3 regions of the Rhodococcus sp. 27YEA15 genome follow, and region 3 is predicted to be linked to each of the others. Evidence: riboswitches for the same ligand, from Rfam matches in the RefSeq annotation. Region 3 holds a riboswitch; each other region holds the start of a gene.

Region 1 (5,568 bases), 1.6 Mb from region 3:
CCATCGCTTGACCGACACCTCGTCCGCGTCTTCGAGCAATGCGTTCATCAGCAGACGGGGGTTCTCCTGCCATGCCAGTTCTGCAGCATGGATCTCGGCCGAGGAGAACAGACCCGATGCCTCGAGGTCGCTGATCCACTCACCGATCTCGCCACGATGGATCCGCGCGATGGTTTCGTAACCGACACCTTTGTCGAGAAAGTCGTACGCGAAAATTGCGGAATAATAACTGTCTGACTCACGCTGCCCGAAAATCATGTGCATTCCTTCCTCGATGGCGTCCGACGAGGATTCGATGCGAACCTGTCTCCGGCCCGAGCCGAAAAAGTTTTTTCGGCAAAGCTGTAACGCTTCATCCATCCCCGACGATTCAAACGCTAATCCTCTGACGAAGACTTTGGGATGACAGCACGGAAACGATCTGATGACGTCTGCATTTCACGCCTGCTCCCCGGGATGCTGCCGGGGATGCACATCACGACCTGCGCACCCTGACCAGCATTTTGACCGAAACGCGACAAGTCGGTCGCTTTACGCGTTCACAGGAAAAAACCTTCGGTTTGATCCCACTATTTGAGATATCTTGGCGTCATGTCGAGTTTCGTACCCGTTCTCGCCATCGAACCCGGCCGCAAATCGCCAGTACAGGGCTATATCGCGGGCCCACAGGACAGCAGCATCATTCTGAGCGTTCGTCCAGTTTCGCTGTCGGCAACAGCAGCGATTCGCACTGGCAGACCGTCGTGATTCACGCCGCAGTAAAGTAACGGGCGACCCATTACCTGCTTCGAACGAAGCAGTCGAAGCTCGAACGGAGGCCGACATGTCGGTAACGGTGACGCACAATCGCGAGGCGACCCGCTTCGAAATCCACGTGGACGGCGAGCTCGCCGGATTCGCGGAATACACCGACGCCGACGGAGTTCGTGACATGCATCACACGGTGACCTACCCCCAGTTCCGCGGGCAGGGTCTGGCCGCGATCGTCGTGCGGGAAGCGCTCGAGAACTCCAGGGCTGCCGAACTGACGATTCGCCCGACATGCTCGTACGTCGCAAAGTTCATCGACGACAATCCCGAGTTCCAGACCAGGTGACCGGCCACCGGGCCACACCGGTTCACTGGAAACCCATGACCTCGTTTCCCCACGCGGTCCTCAATCCATGGTCCGGATCGTCCAGCAGTACGTCGACGGTGTCGATGATCAACGTTGAACGGCGTTCGGCGTCGTAGGGCGCCCAGTGCTTCGAGCCGTCCAGCGCCGCCGGTACCGCATGTGCTGCAAATGCCAGCCATCGGCGCTGAACCCTGCCCGCCACCTCCATTGCCGCCTTGCGACCCCCGAGCCAGAACGTCGGATCGACGTTCAACGTCCCGAAGTTCCCGAACACGTACGGCAGTTCGGTAGCGTGCCCGGCGCCGATCCGCGCGGCTTTGAGCATCGGAGTTGCGTGATCGAAGCGGTACAACCACGTCGGGGAATGCCTGGAATGAGCGTCCGCAATCCACAACGACGGCATCCGGAACGCAGCATCGGTCGAAAGCGCCAGCACACCAGAAGGTTTCGCGTGGTCCGGGTATGCAGACATGATCTCGGCCAACTTGGTCGGCGACATGTCGGGGTGATCGTCTGCCAGAAGTTGCAACATCGCTTCCACCGACTGCGCACTCACCGGCATCAACGGGGATTTCATGAACTTGAAGATCGAAGCCTCGTCCTTGTTCGATCCGATGATGAGCGGAATTCGGTGCGCATAACCCTTCTGAAATGCCGCAACCGGGTAGTGCGGCACCAACTTCCGGTCGACAACCGGTGCCATCGCCAGGGTGCCGGGAGTTCGCTGCGGAATCTCGTTGACAAGCTCGTCGCTCGCAGCGACGATAACTGCTAGATCAAGATCACGAAGTGATCCGGCGTCCTCGGGATTGATCGAGAGCAATTCGAGGAAACGCGCAGCCACGGTCCTCGCTCGCTCGGCACCGTAGACCGATGTCGCCGGCGGGCTCTGCGCGATCGCGCGGTGAAACAACCCTTCCGCGCTCGGGCACGTCATCAGCGTCGTGATGGAACCCGCACCGGAGGACTCACCGAACACGGTGACTTCGTCAGGATCACCGCCAAATGCATCGATATTGTCACGCACCCACTCGAGTGCGGCAATCTGATCTCGCAGACCACAATTCGATTCGAATTCCACGTCGGGGGTCGAGAACGCAGAGAGGTCGAGGAAGCCGAGCGCACCCACTCGGTAGTTGAACGACACCAGCACGACATTGCCGGATTCGACCAGGTGCCGACCGTCGTAGATCGTCTGGGCGGCGGAACCGAGACAATAGGCGCCTCCGTGGATCCACACCATCACCGGCAGCAGTTCTCCACTGGGCTCCGGCGCCCACACGTTCACGGACAGGCAGTCCTCGTCGATCACGAAGGCCCGATCGATCGGCACCGCCGGGCTCTGCCCCTGCGGTGCGATCGGTCCGAAATCCCGACACTCGCGAACATCGCTCCACGGTTCGGGCGGCACCGGGGCTCGGAATCGACGCTCGCCCACCGGCGCCGCCGCATAGGGAATGCCTTTCCAGGCATATACCGATCCGTCATGGTGTCCACGTACCGCGCCCGAACGAGTAGGCACTACCAGAGTTCCGTCCTCGATCGCTTCCGGTCGAACTTCGGTCTCCATACCGCAATCCCCTCACGCCCCGAACCTGGCCCGATCTCCACCAAACGTACCAACGTCCCGAAGGCGCGGCAGCCCGCCCGAACCCTCGGTGTTAAGGTCGGTGAGTTCTGACACGGGGTGCTCCGCACGGGCGGGGCTGAGAACACACCCGGGAACCTGATCAGGTAATGCTGACGAAGGGATGTCATGGCTACTACACAGCCTGCACACACGCCTGTCGCTATGTCGACGGGCCGCTTCACCGATCACCTGTGGTCCGAGATCACGGAACTCCGCACCGCGATCGACTCCCTGGAGTTCTTGCGCCGACTCGGCGACGGAACTCTGCCGCTGGAGAACTTCCGGTTCTATCTCGAGCAGGACAAGCTCTATCTGGAGGGATACGCGACCGCGTTGGCGCTGGTCGCCGCTCACGCTCCCGACCCGGTTTCCGCGGGCTTCTGGGCCAATTCCGCGTTCACGACGGCCACGGTGGAGTCTTCGCTGCACGACGGACTACTCGCGGGCGACACCCTCCCCGCCGGCTCCGGCCTGCCGGAACACTCACCCGCATGTCTGGGCTACGTGTCGTATCTGACGGCCACCGCTGCAACTGCGCCCTATGCCGTCTCGGCGGCTGCCGTGCTGCCGTGCTTCTGGATCTACGCGGAAGTCGGACGCGAGCTCGCTGCATCGGCCCGTCAAGTACTCGACGCCGATCCGTCACATCCGTACGCGCAGTGGGTAACCACGTACGATGCCCCGGAGTTTCACGAATCAGTGGCTGCGGCACGCGAACTCGTCGACACCGCAGCAGCGGCCGCTACCGAGGCCGATCGAGCGGCGATGAGCAAGGCGTTCCGCATCGCCAGTCGCTACGAGCTGATGTTCTGGGATTCCGCCCTGAACGTACAGCCGTGGCCGGCGTCGTGACGTCCTTCGCGGCCTTGCGCCGGGCACTGTCCACCTCGGCCGCCGTCGCCCTGGCCTTGACGGTGGTGACCGGGTGCGCCGCCGGCAGCGAATCTTCGCCGAACACCATCAGATTCGCTCTGGACTGGACACCGAACACCAACCACACCGGTATCTACGTCGCCCTGCAGGAGGGGTACTTCGCCGACGCCGGTCTCGACGTGCAGATCCTGCCGTACAACAATACGGCGCCGGACACCCTGGTGGATGCGGGCAACGCCGAGTTCGGAATCAGCACGCAGAGCCAAGCCACGTTCGCGGGCGCGGCCGGTGCCGATACCGTCTCCGTCATCGCACCACTTCAACACCGAGCCACCGGGATCGGGGTGAAGGCCGATCGGACCGACATCACCCGCCCACGAGATCTGGACGGAAAAACCTATGCCGGTTTCGGAGATCCGGGCGAGGTCGAGACGCTACAGCAGATAATCCGGAACGACGGCGGTACCGGCGACTTCGAGTCCGTGACACTCGGCACCTCCGCGTACGAAGCCGTCTACTCGGGTCAAGCCGACTTCACCGTCTCCTACTTCGCGTGGGAAGGCCTCGAGGCCCAGCACAACGGAACACCGATGCGGTACTTCCAGTACACGGATTTCGGTTTCCCCGACGAGTACTCCATCGTCATCGACGGAAATCGGCAATGGCTGAGTGCGCATCCCGATCAGGCCCGCCAGTTCGTACAGGCCGTGCAACGCGGATATCGAACTGCCGCAGAGGACCCCGACAAGGCAGCGCAGGATCTGATAGACGCCAATCCCGGGGTCTTCACCGACGAGAATCTCGTCCGCGAGAGCCAACGGATGCTTGCCGCCGATTACATGAAGGACGCAAACGGCGTCGTCGGTACCCAGAATCTCGAAACCTGGTCGGGTTACTCGGGTTTCCTGTTCGACCACGCGCTGCTGGCCGGACCGGACGGTAAGACGTTGACCGCCAAGCCCGACTGGTCGGAGTACTTCACCAATGAGTATCTCGACGCGTCCTGACCCGGTGCGGCGGTTCACCAAAGCCACCCGGAACGTTCTACCGGCCCTGATGGTTCTGGTTCTGCTCGTCCTCGCGTGGCAGGTCTACGTCGACGTGAGCGGAATCAGGCCGCAAGTTCTCCCGTCCCCCGCACGGGTGCTCTCCCAAGGGTGGGACAACCGCTCGGTGATCGCCGGGCACGCCGCGTCGACACTGCAGGTGACGGTGATCGGATTCACGGTTTCGCTCGCGCTGGCGTGGTTGCTGGCGATCGTGGTCGACTTCTCGCCGTGGCTCGCACGGGCGCTGGTTCCGCTGTTCGTTGTCTCGCAAACCCTGCCGATCATCGCCATTGCACCGCTGATGATCATCTGGTTCGGCTTCGGCCTCTTGCCGAAGATACTGGTCATCGCGCTCGCGACCTTCTTCCCGATGACCATCGGCCTCGTCGAGGGCTTCGCGGCCGCCGACCGCGAGGCAGGCGCTCTCCTGCGAAGTATGGGTGGGTCACGATGGCAGGAGTTCAGGTATGTCCGCCTTCCGTCGGCGATTCCACGATTCTTCACCGCCCTGCGGATAGGTATCACCTACGCGGTGGTGGGTGCGGTGTTCTCGGAGTACGTCGGTGCGACATCCGGTCTGGGGATTTACATGAGCACCCAGAAGAACTCGTTCCGAACGGACCTGGTGCTCGCGGCCGTCCTGGTCACCGCGGCCATCAGCATCACCTTGTACCTGTTGACATTTGCCGTGGAACGAGTCGTCGCGCCGTGGGCACTGCAGAGGAGGCCTCCGGCGTGAGAGAAGATTCGGTGACCGACGAGAAGATGGTCGAGATTCGCGATCTCACCAAATCGTTTGCAACCGGCGGCGAATCGCGACTCGTGCTCGATTCGGTGTCCTTCTCGGCAGACGTCGGTGAATTCGTCTCGGTGATCGGACCGAGCGGGTGCGGCAAGAG
Region 2 (5,568 bases), 1.0 Mb from region 3:
GAACGTCAGATCGTCCACCGCTTTGGTGGGCCCGTATGCCTTGGTCAATCCCCTCAGTTCAATCATGAGGAGAAGTTTGCCCTACGTTTGCGCTCCCCACATCCGCCGCAGGTCTAGTTCGAGGTGGTACTCAGGTAGGACACCGGGGCGGAGCCCCGCAGCGAAACCGGGGCGGAGCCCCGCAGCGAAACCGGGTCCGAGCCCGATGTCCTATCCGGAAGGGAGGCTACGACGAGGCCTGCGCCCAGAATCGACGCGGGATTCGACCAGCCCGGCGCGCTTCGTACCCGGCGACGACGGCGTGCCGCATCGCCGACGCCATCAGCGCCGGTTCCTTGGCTCGGGTGACTGCGGTGGCGAGCAGGACGGCGTCGCAACCGAGCTCCATCGCCAAAGTCGCGTCACTGGCCGTTCCGATTCCGGCGTCGAGGATCACCGGGACCCCGGCGCGTTCGACGATCATCTCGATGTTGTGCGGGTTGGCGATACCGAGCCCGGTGCCGATGGGCGAGCCGAGGGGCATCACGGCGGCGCAGCCGACATCCTCGAGTCGACGTGCGAGCACCGGATCGTCGGTGGTGTACGGCAGCACGGTGAAACCGTCGTCCACCAACAGCTCGGCAGCCTTGACCAGTTCGATCGCGTCCGGCAACAAGGTCCGCTCGTCGGCGATCACTTCGAGTTTGACCCAATCGGTCTCGAGTGCCTCGCGGGCGAGCTGGGCGGTCAGCACTGCTTCTGCGGAGCCGCGACAACCAGCGGTGTTCGGCAACGGTTCGATGCCGAGTGCGCGAAGCAGGTCGAGCACGCCGGTACCGCCGGCGGCGTCGACGCGTCGCATGGCCACCGTCGTCAGTTCGGTTCCGGACGCGACCAATGCCTCTTCGAGGACCGCGAGGTTGGCCGCCCCGCCGGTCCCGGTGATCAGGCGTGAGCCGAAGGTTCGGCCGGCGATGGTCAACAAGTCGTGTTCAGCCACCCTGCACCGCCGTGAGGATTTCGATGTTCGCGCCACGCTCGACGGACTCGCTCCAACGGCCGCGGGGGAACAGCGCTCCGTCGATGGCCACCGCGATGCCCTTCGTGGGCAGGGACAGGTGCACCAGAAGGTCCGACACCGTTACGGCCTGCGGAAACTCGAGGTCTTCGCCGTTGACGGTGATCCCGATCGGGATCTGCTCACTCATTACAATTCCTCACTTGTTCTAGACTTCGGTGTTCGCCAATCACGGCGATTCGGTATGTCGGCAAATCTCTGCGGTTCCGTTCCCTCGACTTCGGTCAGATTCGTTCCGTTGAGCAGAGCAACTGTGGCGTCCGCGGTGATCGGAGTGAGCAGGACACCGTTGCGTCCGTGGCCGGTGGCGGCGACGACGCGGTCGGACAGCCGTCCGATGAGCGGTAGGTTGTCCGGCGTCATCGGCCGGAGTCCGGCGTTGCACTCGTACAGCTCGTATTCACCGATGGCGGGCATGAGCGCTTCGGCGTCGTTGATCAAGTCGCGAACACCGGCGACGGTGACCTGGATGTCCTCACCGGATTCGTACTGTGTTGCGCCGACGACGATTCCGTCGGCGCGCGGCACGAGGTACGCCGGGCGCCCGTGGACGCTGCCCCGGATGGTGCGACTGGGCGCGGGTGTGACCGATGCCCGCGCGCGTAGTCGCAGGATTTCGCCTTTGACGGGCCGGACGGGTAGTCCCGGCCACAGTTTCGCGGACGCGATCCCGGCGGTCAGGACGATCTGGTCGGTGTCGAGCTCGTCGAGATCATGGACAGGCCGTCCGATCAGCTCGACTCCCTCGGCGACGCAGGCGTCCTGCAGCGCGGTGAGCAGTCGCCTGTTGTCAACCGCCGATTCCCCGACGGCCAGCAGGCCCGAGCGAATCCGTGGCCCGAGCATCGGCTCCAATTCCCGGATTCGGGCGCGCCCGACAACTTCCAGTTCGTGGCCTTGGGCGCTCACCCATTCGGCGATGGTCTGCAGATCCTGCGCGTCGGCGGCGTCGAGGGCGACGGTCAACGAACTGTCGGCGGTGAAGACCGATTGCCCGAACTTCTCCAGTTCGGCTCCGAAATCGGGCCAGCGTTGCAGAGAGGCCGCTCCGACGGCCAACGCAGTTTCCTCACCCGGCCACCCTTCCGAGAGCGGCGCAAGCATTCCGCCGGCCACCCAGGAGGCGCCGGATCCCAGTGCGGGGTCGTACAACCGGACAACCCAACCATCGCGAGCCGCGCGCCAGGCGACCGCGAGGCCGATGACTCCGCCGCCGACCACCGACACCGTCCGAGACTGTGTGATCACGTAACTTCCTCCACTTCCTGCGCCGGCATGATCCGGGTCAGGTCTGACGGTCGGGATCTCTCGCGATCCCCTCTCAGCCCCACGCTCCCGGCTATCGCGACAAAGCGGTTACCGGTTTTCGGGACTCCCGTGTTGAACCTTGCGCCCTAGAGGCTACCGTTTGCTCCGTGCACCCCACACATCCCAGTGACATCATCGACCGGCGGCAGCGCCTGGCAGCAGCGCAGCTGTACCTGTGCACCGATGCTCGGCGTGAGCGAGGTGACCTCGCGCAGTTCGCGGAGGCCGCGCTGTCCGGGGGCGTCGACATCATTCAATTGCGTGACAAGGGCTCGGCCGGTGAGCGGGAGTTCGGCCCGCTCGAAGCGAAGGACGAGCTGATCGCACTCGGCGTGTTGGCGGCGGCGGCTCGTCGGCACGGGGCTCTTCTCGCCGTCAACGACCGTGCGGACCTCGCGATGGCGTCCGGCGCCGATGTTCTCCATCTCGGCCAGAACGACATCCCGGTCCCCTATGCCCGCACCGTGGTCGGCGAGGACGTCGTCATCGGTCGGTCCACCAGCAGCCGGGCCCAGGCGAGCCTGGCCGCGATCGAGGAAGGCGTCGACTACTTCTGCACCGGACCGGTGTGGGCCACTCCGACCAAGCCGAACCGGAAGGCGTCGGGTCTGGATCTTGTTCGGTCCACTGCCGAGGCGGCGCCGCCTCGCCCGTGGTTCGCCATCGGCGGTATCGACGAGGAACGTCTGCCGGAACTACTCGAAAACGGTGCAACCAGAATTGTGGTGGTTCGGGCTCTCACCGACGCTCCGGATCCGCAGGCGGCGGCGCGGCGTATGGTTCAAGCGCTCGAAGCTAACGCCGCCAACAGTTAACGTTCGGCATTCTGATGGCCCGGTTTCGACATTTTCCGTGATGTCGATCGCAGTTTCCCCTGCGTTCACGCGACGATCCAGCAAACATTCCGAAACTAGTGATTTTGGTCACACTGGTGATTTAAGGGATGCTTCCGGCGAATTGCTCAGGTAGTTTCTCCCCAGTTATTAAACGACCTTTTAGGAGTTCACATGGCATCTCTCGGCAGCGGATCTCTCGGCGGCGGATCGCTCGACAGCGGATCTCTCGACAGCAAGAACCTCGACCAGATCGGCCAGCTGCTCAAGCTCGGCATCACCGCAGTCAGCTTCATCACCGCACTGACATCGCTGAGCTGATCTCGTCGAGATCACATCGCTGAGCTGATCTCGTCGAGCTCACGAAGCCAGACGAGAAGGGGCCGAATTCCCGTGGGAGTTCGGCCCCTTCTCGTCTGCGCGAACAGACCCGTCGTCTACCGACTGCCGGAACCCGTCTCCGAACACCCTGCGCGCAGGTGTCCGCTCGCGACATCTGACCCGGCATTGCCCGGCCACCAGCCGAATCGGCCGTCCGCCAACACCACGGTATGCGGGTGAGCCGGACCTGATCCGACCGCCGACGTTCGTAACTGCGGCCAGGACGATCCGAATCCGGGGTGCAACGGCAACGTATCGACCTCCGCTTCCCGTACCCACCGCAATTCGGTGCTCTCACCGTTGGCGACGGTAACGAGCGGATGCGAGGCGTCGGCGACAACTGTCGTGTACGTCCATCCACTTTCTGCGCGCATCGTGATCACCTCACCGCGTACCTCGACTGCTCCCTCGTCGATCCCGGCCTCTTCGTGGGCCTCCCGCACCGCTGCGTGTGTTGTGCTCTCGTGCGAATCCCGTGCTCCACCGGGCAGCGCCCAGGTTCCGCCCTGATGGCTCCATGCCGCTCGATGCTGCAGCAACACCATCGGCGACCCGTCGGAGTCCGGGGCTCTCAGAAGTAAACCGGCAGCGCCGTGGCGCCCCCAATGCCGTGTACCGTCCGGTCCGATCGACCAACCGTCACCGTCACCACGCATCGACTACCTCGCTCCGCCCGCTCTGACCGTTGTCACACACTAACGCGTGCAATCGGCTCGAGTCTCACGCGATCCTTATATGCTCGCGAAGATTCTCTGATTCTTTTTCTCTGCCACCGACGGTGAAACGAGGTGTTCGATGCTCGACCTCGTCGTCACATCCGTCGAACCTGCCGGTAGACCCCCTGACGATTCACTTCGACCACGGTTTCAGCGGGAACTGCGCTCGTTCTTCGCGTCCACCCCCGGACGACTGACCCTGCTCGGCCTGGTGTTGGTGGTGATCACGGTGGCGGCCGGTCTGCTTGCCGCTGCCACCATCGAGCGTCGCGAATCCCGCCTCTCGCTCTTACTGACGGAAACCGAACCGCTCGCCAATTCGTCCCAGACGCTCTACGGGGCGCTGTCGGTGGCCGACGCGGCCGCTGCGACGGCATTCATTTCCGGTGGACTCGAGCATGCAGACGTACGTGCCCGGTACACCCAGTCCATCGGCGAGGCGTCGGCCGACGTCGTCAGCGCCTCCGCCGGCCTCGATCCTTCGGACACCACCGGGCATCTCGAGCTGTCGAGTATCTCGACGCAGTTGTCCGTCTACACGGGTTTGATAGAAACGGCCCGGGCGAACAATCGAATCGGTAACCCGGTCGGTTCAGCCTATTTGAGTGAAGCGTCGAATCTGATGCAGACCTCGATCCTTCCGGTCGCGCAGCAGCTGCACGCCGAGCGGGCGACGGCGGTCACCAAGGTCCAACAAGACTCGCAAACTCCGCCGTGGTGGCCGATAGCGGCGTTCGTCGTGGTACTGACCGCGCTGGTACTGACGCAGTGGCATCTGGCCCGCCGAAGTCGTCGTACGTTCAACGGCGGGCTCGTCCTCGCGTCGATCGCCGTTGCGGCAGCATTGGTCTGGATCGTCGTGGTCGGCGTGGTGTCGGCGGTGTCCACCGGACGAGCCTTGGAGTCGAGTGCATATCCGTTGCACCAGCTGACCACCGCCCGCATCGCCGCGCAGCAGGCTCGGACGGTGGAGACGTTGGCGCTTGCTCGCCGGGACGCCGCTGCCGTACGAAATGACACCTTCGCAGGCGAAGTTCGCACTGTCGAGTCCGTGTTGGCAGGTCTGGCCGAGCACGATCGAGCGGAGGTGGATCCCGGTGTGCTCTCCCGCGCCCTGGACGCCCGCCAGACCTGGGTGAGCGCACACTCCCGGATGTCGGAGCGACTCGGGATCGGGGACTACACCGGCGCTTCGGACATCGCGACCGGGCCTGGGCCCGAGGATTCGGCTGCCGCCTACGGTGCCCTCGATCGAGAGCTGACTCAGGCGATG
Region 3 (5,568 bases):
ACCACGGTGGCGGCGGCGCCGGACTTCGTCGGATCGACGGCATCACCGACGACCACGGTCGCGTGCGGTCGGGACCGTTCGATGAGCGGTAGCGTCCGCAACTGACGCTCGAGGTGCCACTGCAGATGCGCGGCCACCAGCCCACTCGCTTGTGTTCGTAGGGCGACGGGCACTTCGTCGGTGCCGTCCCATTCTCCGCGAAGCAGCGCTCCCATCAGATCGAGCACTCCGGGCGACGGCGTCGCCGATCCTGCAGGCCGACAGTACGTACATACAGCTCCACCTGCCGATACATGGAAAGCGCGGTGCGGCCCCGGTGCCGAGCACCCAGCGCACTCGCCGAGAGCCGGCGCCCAGCCCGCGTAGCCCATCGCACGCAGGAGAAAAGCGTCGAGAACGTATTCGACCGGCCGCACCTGCTCCGCCACGGCGCGCAGCGCACCGACGGTGAGTCGCTGCAACGCCGGCGCGGGTGCCCGCTCCTCCCCCGCCAGACGTTCTGCGGTTTCGAGGATCGCGCACGCCGTCGTGTACCGGCTGTAATCGTCGACGATGTCGGTCGCGAAGGCGTCCACCGTCTGCACCTGGATGATGACGTCGAGGTTCTTGCCCGGCAGAAGCTGGATGTCCACGTGGGCGAACGGTTCGAGTCTGGCACCGAACTTGGACGTGGTGCGGCGAACGCCCTTGGCCACTGCACGCACCAACCCGAACTGACGGGTGAGCAGCGTGACGATGTGGTCTGCTTCACCTAGCTTGTGCAGGCGCAGCACCACCGCTGTGTCTCGATACAACCTCACCCGACCAGTGTTCCACGCACTGCCGACCAACCACGGTCACCGGGCATCCGGGTTGCCGACGGATAGACTGCCCGCATGCCGAGCGAGACCACCGAGCACCCAGATACCGCACCGGTGAATGGTTACGAAGCTCGGTGGGAACGCCACAATTCCGAACGGCAGACCCGCATCCTCACCGCTGCGACCGAGCTCGTGGAGGAACGCCCGGCGGGCGCCGACATCTCCATCCAGGACATCGCCGATCACGCCGGGTTGGCGAAATCCGTGGTGTACCGCCAGTTCGGCGGCCGCGAGGATCTGGACCGTCGGGTTCGCTCGCACGCACTCGCCGAGCTCGCCGATGTTCTCGATTCCGCGATGAACATTTCCACCGGAACGCCGTCGGAAATTCTGAGCCGAACCATCACGGCAGTGGCCGTGTGGATCACGGACCGTCCTCGGATCCACGAGTTCATGGCCACCGGGCCCACCGACTACGACGACGGCTCCCTCGACGCGATCAGCAGCCTCAAATCCAGGATCGCGCGATCCGCACAGACCATCATCGCCGGGGCCTGCGCTTCGGTCGGAGTGCCGTTCGCCCCCTTCGCCTCGCTCCCCTTCGCGGTGGTCACCATGGTCGAGGGAACTCTGACCCGGTGGTCGCGCAGCCCCGAGCCCAAGCCCACGCGCGAGGAGATCGTCACCGATCTCACCAACTTTTCGTGGTACATGCTCGCCGGCGTCGCCCGATCGAGTGGAATCACCATCGATCCCGACAGCGAGCTGTCGTCGCTACTCGCTCGATTCTCGACCCCGGGCGAAGAGCATTAGCTCCTGGTCTTGTCGGAGCGGATCGGCTCGCCCCGGTACCTCGCTCGGTCCCCGTCGATGTGCAGACCGCGCCACACGCGCCGCGACACCCCGTTCATGAGTCCGAGTTCGGTTGCCAGGGTTCGCATGTCACCGAAGTAGCCCTGCAGAATCCGACGCGAGTGCGGACTCTTCCAGAAGGCGCTCTTCATCACCTCGTCCGGAACCCCGAACTCGACGGCAAATGCCTTGTGCGGAGCCATGATCTGGCCCGCCAGCCAGCGCATCGCAAGCGGAAACAGAACCGATGTGACCGCCCGGCTTGCTCGCGAAAGTTCGGGGACGTGGTTGCGGAGGAACTCGTGTGCGAACGAGATGTGCCGGGCCTCTTCGGCGATGTGAATCTCCATCGTCCGCAGCATTGCCGGTGGGGCATCCCTCCCCTCGCGGATGAGTTGTTTCTGGAAGTGGTCGATGGGTTCTTCACCAGCGAGAATTCCGATGAAGAAGATCACCGGGAACTTGGCGCCCAACACGCCGATCACCGGCGAGAGCCGCCTGAACGTCGGTCGCATACCTGGTACGTCGACCCCCGTTCGATTGACCAGTTCCTGGAACATCTGGATGTGGTTGCACTCCTCAGTCATCTCGTGCAAGCAGTAGCGGAACTCCGGCGATTGATTCGGTAGTGCCATGATGTACTGCATCATTCCGCGAATCAGGATGCTCTCGAAAGCCGAACCTACCTTCACGACGTTGGCCTGACGCCACATCCCCATCGCGATCCGGCGGTCCAACGGTTGCCGCCGGTACCACTCGGTTGCACCGAGCGGATCGGATTCCGGCGACAGGACCCAGCGAGGGTCGTTCGCATCGACAGCCAGTTCCCTTGATTCCCAGTCGATGTCGCGATACGGGTCGAAGCTTCGATGAACCGATCCGCCGGACAGTTGTCCGAGAACTTCACGGTAGTCCGACCCCCACCGGACGAACCTCGTCTGCGCCATCGGTGTCTCCTCTCGGCACGGACCCCCGGATCGCAACTGCAGAGCCCTCTGCCGTAAACATAATGGGACACCGAGTCCCACGCAACCCTTCGGTGGTGATTCAGCGACGAACCACCGGGACGACAGCGCGCACCTTCTCGTCCCGCAGATACAAGCCGATCCACATCAGGACTCCGACGTAGACCGCCGACAACGTGGTACTCAGTACCGACTGCTCGGCTCGGAGGTTCGCCAGCACCGCTCCCCCCAGATATCCGGTCAGTAGGATCGCCCCCAGAACAGCCGTTCTCGGAACGACGTAGAGCACGAGGCAGATCAACTGCACGATTCCGGCCGTCACCGCCAACGACTCGGGCAATCCCAACTCGGCGGACGCATCCTTGACTGCCTGCACGTTCAGCACGTGAGATATGCCGTCCGCGAGCATGAACAGTACGAACAATCCACTCAAAGCGAGCCCGATCCGACGTGCCACTCTCGACTGCGTCACCTGCGTCTCGATGCCGTGTGTGTCCATCGACCCATCTCCGATCGTCTTCGCACGGGCGGTCCCGTGCCCTTGCCTGTGAAGACCTCCCGGCGACCGGAAACTGATCGGGTCGGCCACCCACTCGCCAGGCGGCCGACCGCTCATGGTCTGATGGAGCATGACACGGGGTGCCGAAAAGGTCGGCTGAGATCAGACCCGATGAACCTGACCAGCTAGCACTGGCGGAGGGATGTCGTCATGACCGAACACAGTTTTCAGCCTGCACTCGCACTCGACGAGCAAGTAGTTCTCGTCACCGGGGGTGCCCGCGGGCTCGGCGCCGCACTCAGTCACGCGTTCGCCGGACAGGGCGCGCGGATAGTGGTCAATTACCATCGAAGCAAGAATGCCGCCGACGCCGTGGTCGCGGAACTGGGCGAGAGCCGCGCAGTAGCGGTAGGCGCCGACGTCACCGATCGAGGGTCGGTGGATCGTCTGTTCGCCACGGCCCGAGAGCATTTCGGAACCCCGATATCCACCGTCGTCAACAATGCCCTGGTCGACTTCAGTTTCAACGGCGACGCCAGGCCAAAGGCCGACACGATCACCTGGGCCGATTTCGACTCGCAGTTGCGCGGCAGTGTCGCCGGGACACTCAACACCACTCAAGCCGCACTCAGCGGTATGCGCGAGCTTGGATTCGGCCGAATCATCACCGTCGGAACGAATCTCGTACAGAATCCGGTGGTCCCCTACCACGACTACACCGCAGCCAAGGCCGCTCTTCTCGCACTGACACGGACGTTGTCGGCCGACCTCGGACCTGACTGCATCACCGTCAACATGATTTCCGGCGGACTGCTGCGGACCACCGATGCCAGTGCCGCCACCCCCGAGGCCGTGTTCGACATGATCGCCGCGAGTACACCGCTGCGGAGAGTGACCACTCCCGCCGAATTCGCCGACGCCGCATTGTTCTTCGCCTCCCCCTGGTCGCGAGCTGTCACGGGGCAGAACCTCGTGGTCGACGGCGGACTCGTCAAAGACTGATGAGAAGGCAATTGCGCCTCGGCGCATTTCTGCTCGGCTGCGGCCACCACAGCGCCGCCTGGCGCCACCCCGAGTCGCCCGTCGAAAGGCTGGGCGAGATAACCTATTACGAGGAGCTGGCCGGAACCGCCGAGCGCGGAAAACTCGACGCGGTGTTCTTCGCCGACGGCCACAGTGTTCGCGAGCCGGAGGCCGGAGCGTCGTGGTTCCTCGAACCGATCACCGCGCTGACGGCGATGGCGCGCGCCACCGAGCACATCGGGCTGGTCACCACGGTGTCGACGACGTTCTACACACCGTTCCATGCGGCCAGACTGCTGGCCTCGCTCGATCACATCAGCGGCGGGCGCGCCGGATGGAACGTCGTCACCTCGATGTTCGACCAGGAAGCCCGCAACCACGGGCTCGACACCATGCCGGACCACGCCACCCGGTACGCGCGGGCCGACGAATTCGTCGACGTGGCTCTGGCTCTGTGGAATTCGTGGTCGGTTGACGCGCTGATACTCGATCGGGACGGCGCATTCGCGGATGCAGGCAAGATTCACGCCATCGATCACCACGGCGCCAACTTCCGCGTAGACGGCCCGTTGACCGTCCCCCATTCGCCGCAGGGTGCGCCGGTCCTCTTCCAAGCCGGGGCCTCGGAGCAGGGCCGTGAACTTGCCGCTCGCCGGGCCGAGGCCATCTATTCGGTGGCGTACGATCTGCCCAGCGCACAGGCGTACTACCGAGATGTGAAGGCCCGCATCGGTCGCGCCGGCCGGGAACCCGATTCGGTGCCGATCATGCCCGGCCTCGTGACGTACGTCGGCAGCAGTGCGGCCGAGGCCCGCGCGAAGAAGGCCGAACTGGATCTTCTACTGCCGACGGCTCAGTCAATCGCGCAGTTGTCACTGTTCACCGGCCAGAACTGCCAGGACTGGGATCTGGACTCCCCCGTTCCGGAGTTGCCGCCACTCGAGGAGTTCACCGGCCCACAAGGTCGGTACTCGACCATTCTGCGGATCGTCGAGAAGGACTCGCCCACGGTGCGGGAGCTGCTGGGCACACTCGCTGCGGGCGGCGGTCACGCCACGATGATCGGCACCCCCGAATCCATTGCCGACGAGATGGAGACCTGGCTGGTGGGCGCCGGCGCTGACGGTTTCAACTTGATGCCGCCCACCTACCCACAGGGGCTGGAAGACTTCGTCGATCAGGTGATCCCGATTCTGCAGCAGCGCGGACTCTTCCGGCGCGAATACGAAGGGACCACCCTTCGCGACAACCTTGTCAGTCCGGCAACAACGGCACCGAGATCCCGGGGTCACGCCCCAACAGCACACCCCGGGTGAGTGCACCCGTTCCGAACTTCTTCCGGACACTGTCCACTGCCGAATCCAGTGCGGCAGTGTCCGGCCCGTCGAACGGCAGTTCCAGTTGTTTCGCCCCGTCGCGGTCCAGGTTG

The links. A riboswitch is a leader RNA that binds a small molecule or an ion and turns the genes downstream of it on or off. The one in region 3 is predicted to bind thiamine pyrophosphate.
Region 1: it holds a riboswitch for thiamine pyrophosphate, as region 3 does, so the genes downstream of both, ABH922_RS05585 (TenA family protein) here and ABH922_RS13185 (3-oxoacyl-ACP reductase) in region 3, are expected to answer to the same signal.
Region 2: it holds a riboswitch for thiamine pyrophosphate, as region 3 does, so the genes downstream of both, thiO (glycine oxidase ThiO) here and ABH922_RS13185 (3-oxoacyl-ACP reductase) in region 3, are expected to answer to the same signal.

Annotation. Positions count from the first base shown of each region.
Region 1 is NZ_JBMHHW010000001.1:1,203,434-1,209,001, reverse strand. Features, by position in the region: gene ABH922_RS05600 (hypothetical protein) at 1-258, opposite strand, end outside; gene ABH922_RS05595 (GNAT family N-acetyltransferase) at 824-1,096, shown strand; gene ABH922_RS05590 (carboxylesterase/lipase family protein) at 1,119-2,687, opposite strand; TPP riboswitch at 2,791-2,886, shown strand; gene ABH922_RS05585 (TenA family protein) at 2,874-3,599, shown strand; gene ABH922_RS05580 (ABC transporter substrate-binding protein) at 3,584-4,627, shown strand; gene ABH922_RS05575 (ABC transporter permease) at 4,605-5,408, shown strand; gene ABH922_RS05570 (ABC transporter ATP-binding protein) at 5,435-5,568, shown strand, end outside.
Region 2 is NZ_JBMHHW010000001.1:3,848,377-3,853,944, forward strand. Features, by position in the region: gene ABH922_RS17915 (ABC transporter ATP-binding protein) at 1-66, opposite strand, end outside; gene ABH922_RS17920 (thiazole synthase) at 227-979, opposite strand; gene thiS (sulfur carrier protein ThiS) at 972-1,187, opposite strand; gene thiO (glycine oxidase ThiO) at 1,187-2,305, opposite strand; TPP riboswitch at 2,303-2,446, opposite strand; gene thiE (thiamine phosphate synthase) at 2,473-3,180, shown strand; gene ABH922_RS17940 (hypothetical protein) at 3,373-3,519, shown strand; gene ABH922_RS17945 (NUDIX hydrolase) at 3,636-4,235, opposite strand; gene ABH922_RS17950 (hypothetical protein) at 4,375-5,568, shown strand, end outside.
Region 3 is NZ_JBMHHW010000001.1:2,841,297-2,846,864, forward strand. Features, by position in the region: gene recO (DNA repair protein RecO) at 1-800, opposite strand, end outside; gene ABH922_RS13170 (TetR/AcrR family transcriptional regulator) at 876-1,613, shown strand; gene ABH922_RS13175 (AurF N-oxygenase family protein) at 1,610-2,599, opposite strand; gene ABH922_RS13180 (DoxX family protein) at 2,700-3,116, opposite strand; TPP riboswitch at 3,243-3,336, shown strand; gene ABH922_RS13185 (3-oxoacyl-ACP reductase) at 3,327-4,118, shown strand; gene ABH922_RS13190 (LLM class flavin-dependent oxidoreductase) at 4,118-5,455, shown strand; gene dinB (DNA polymerase IV) at 5,394-5,568, opposite strand, start outside.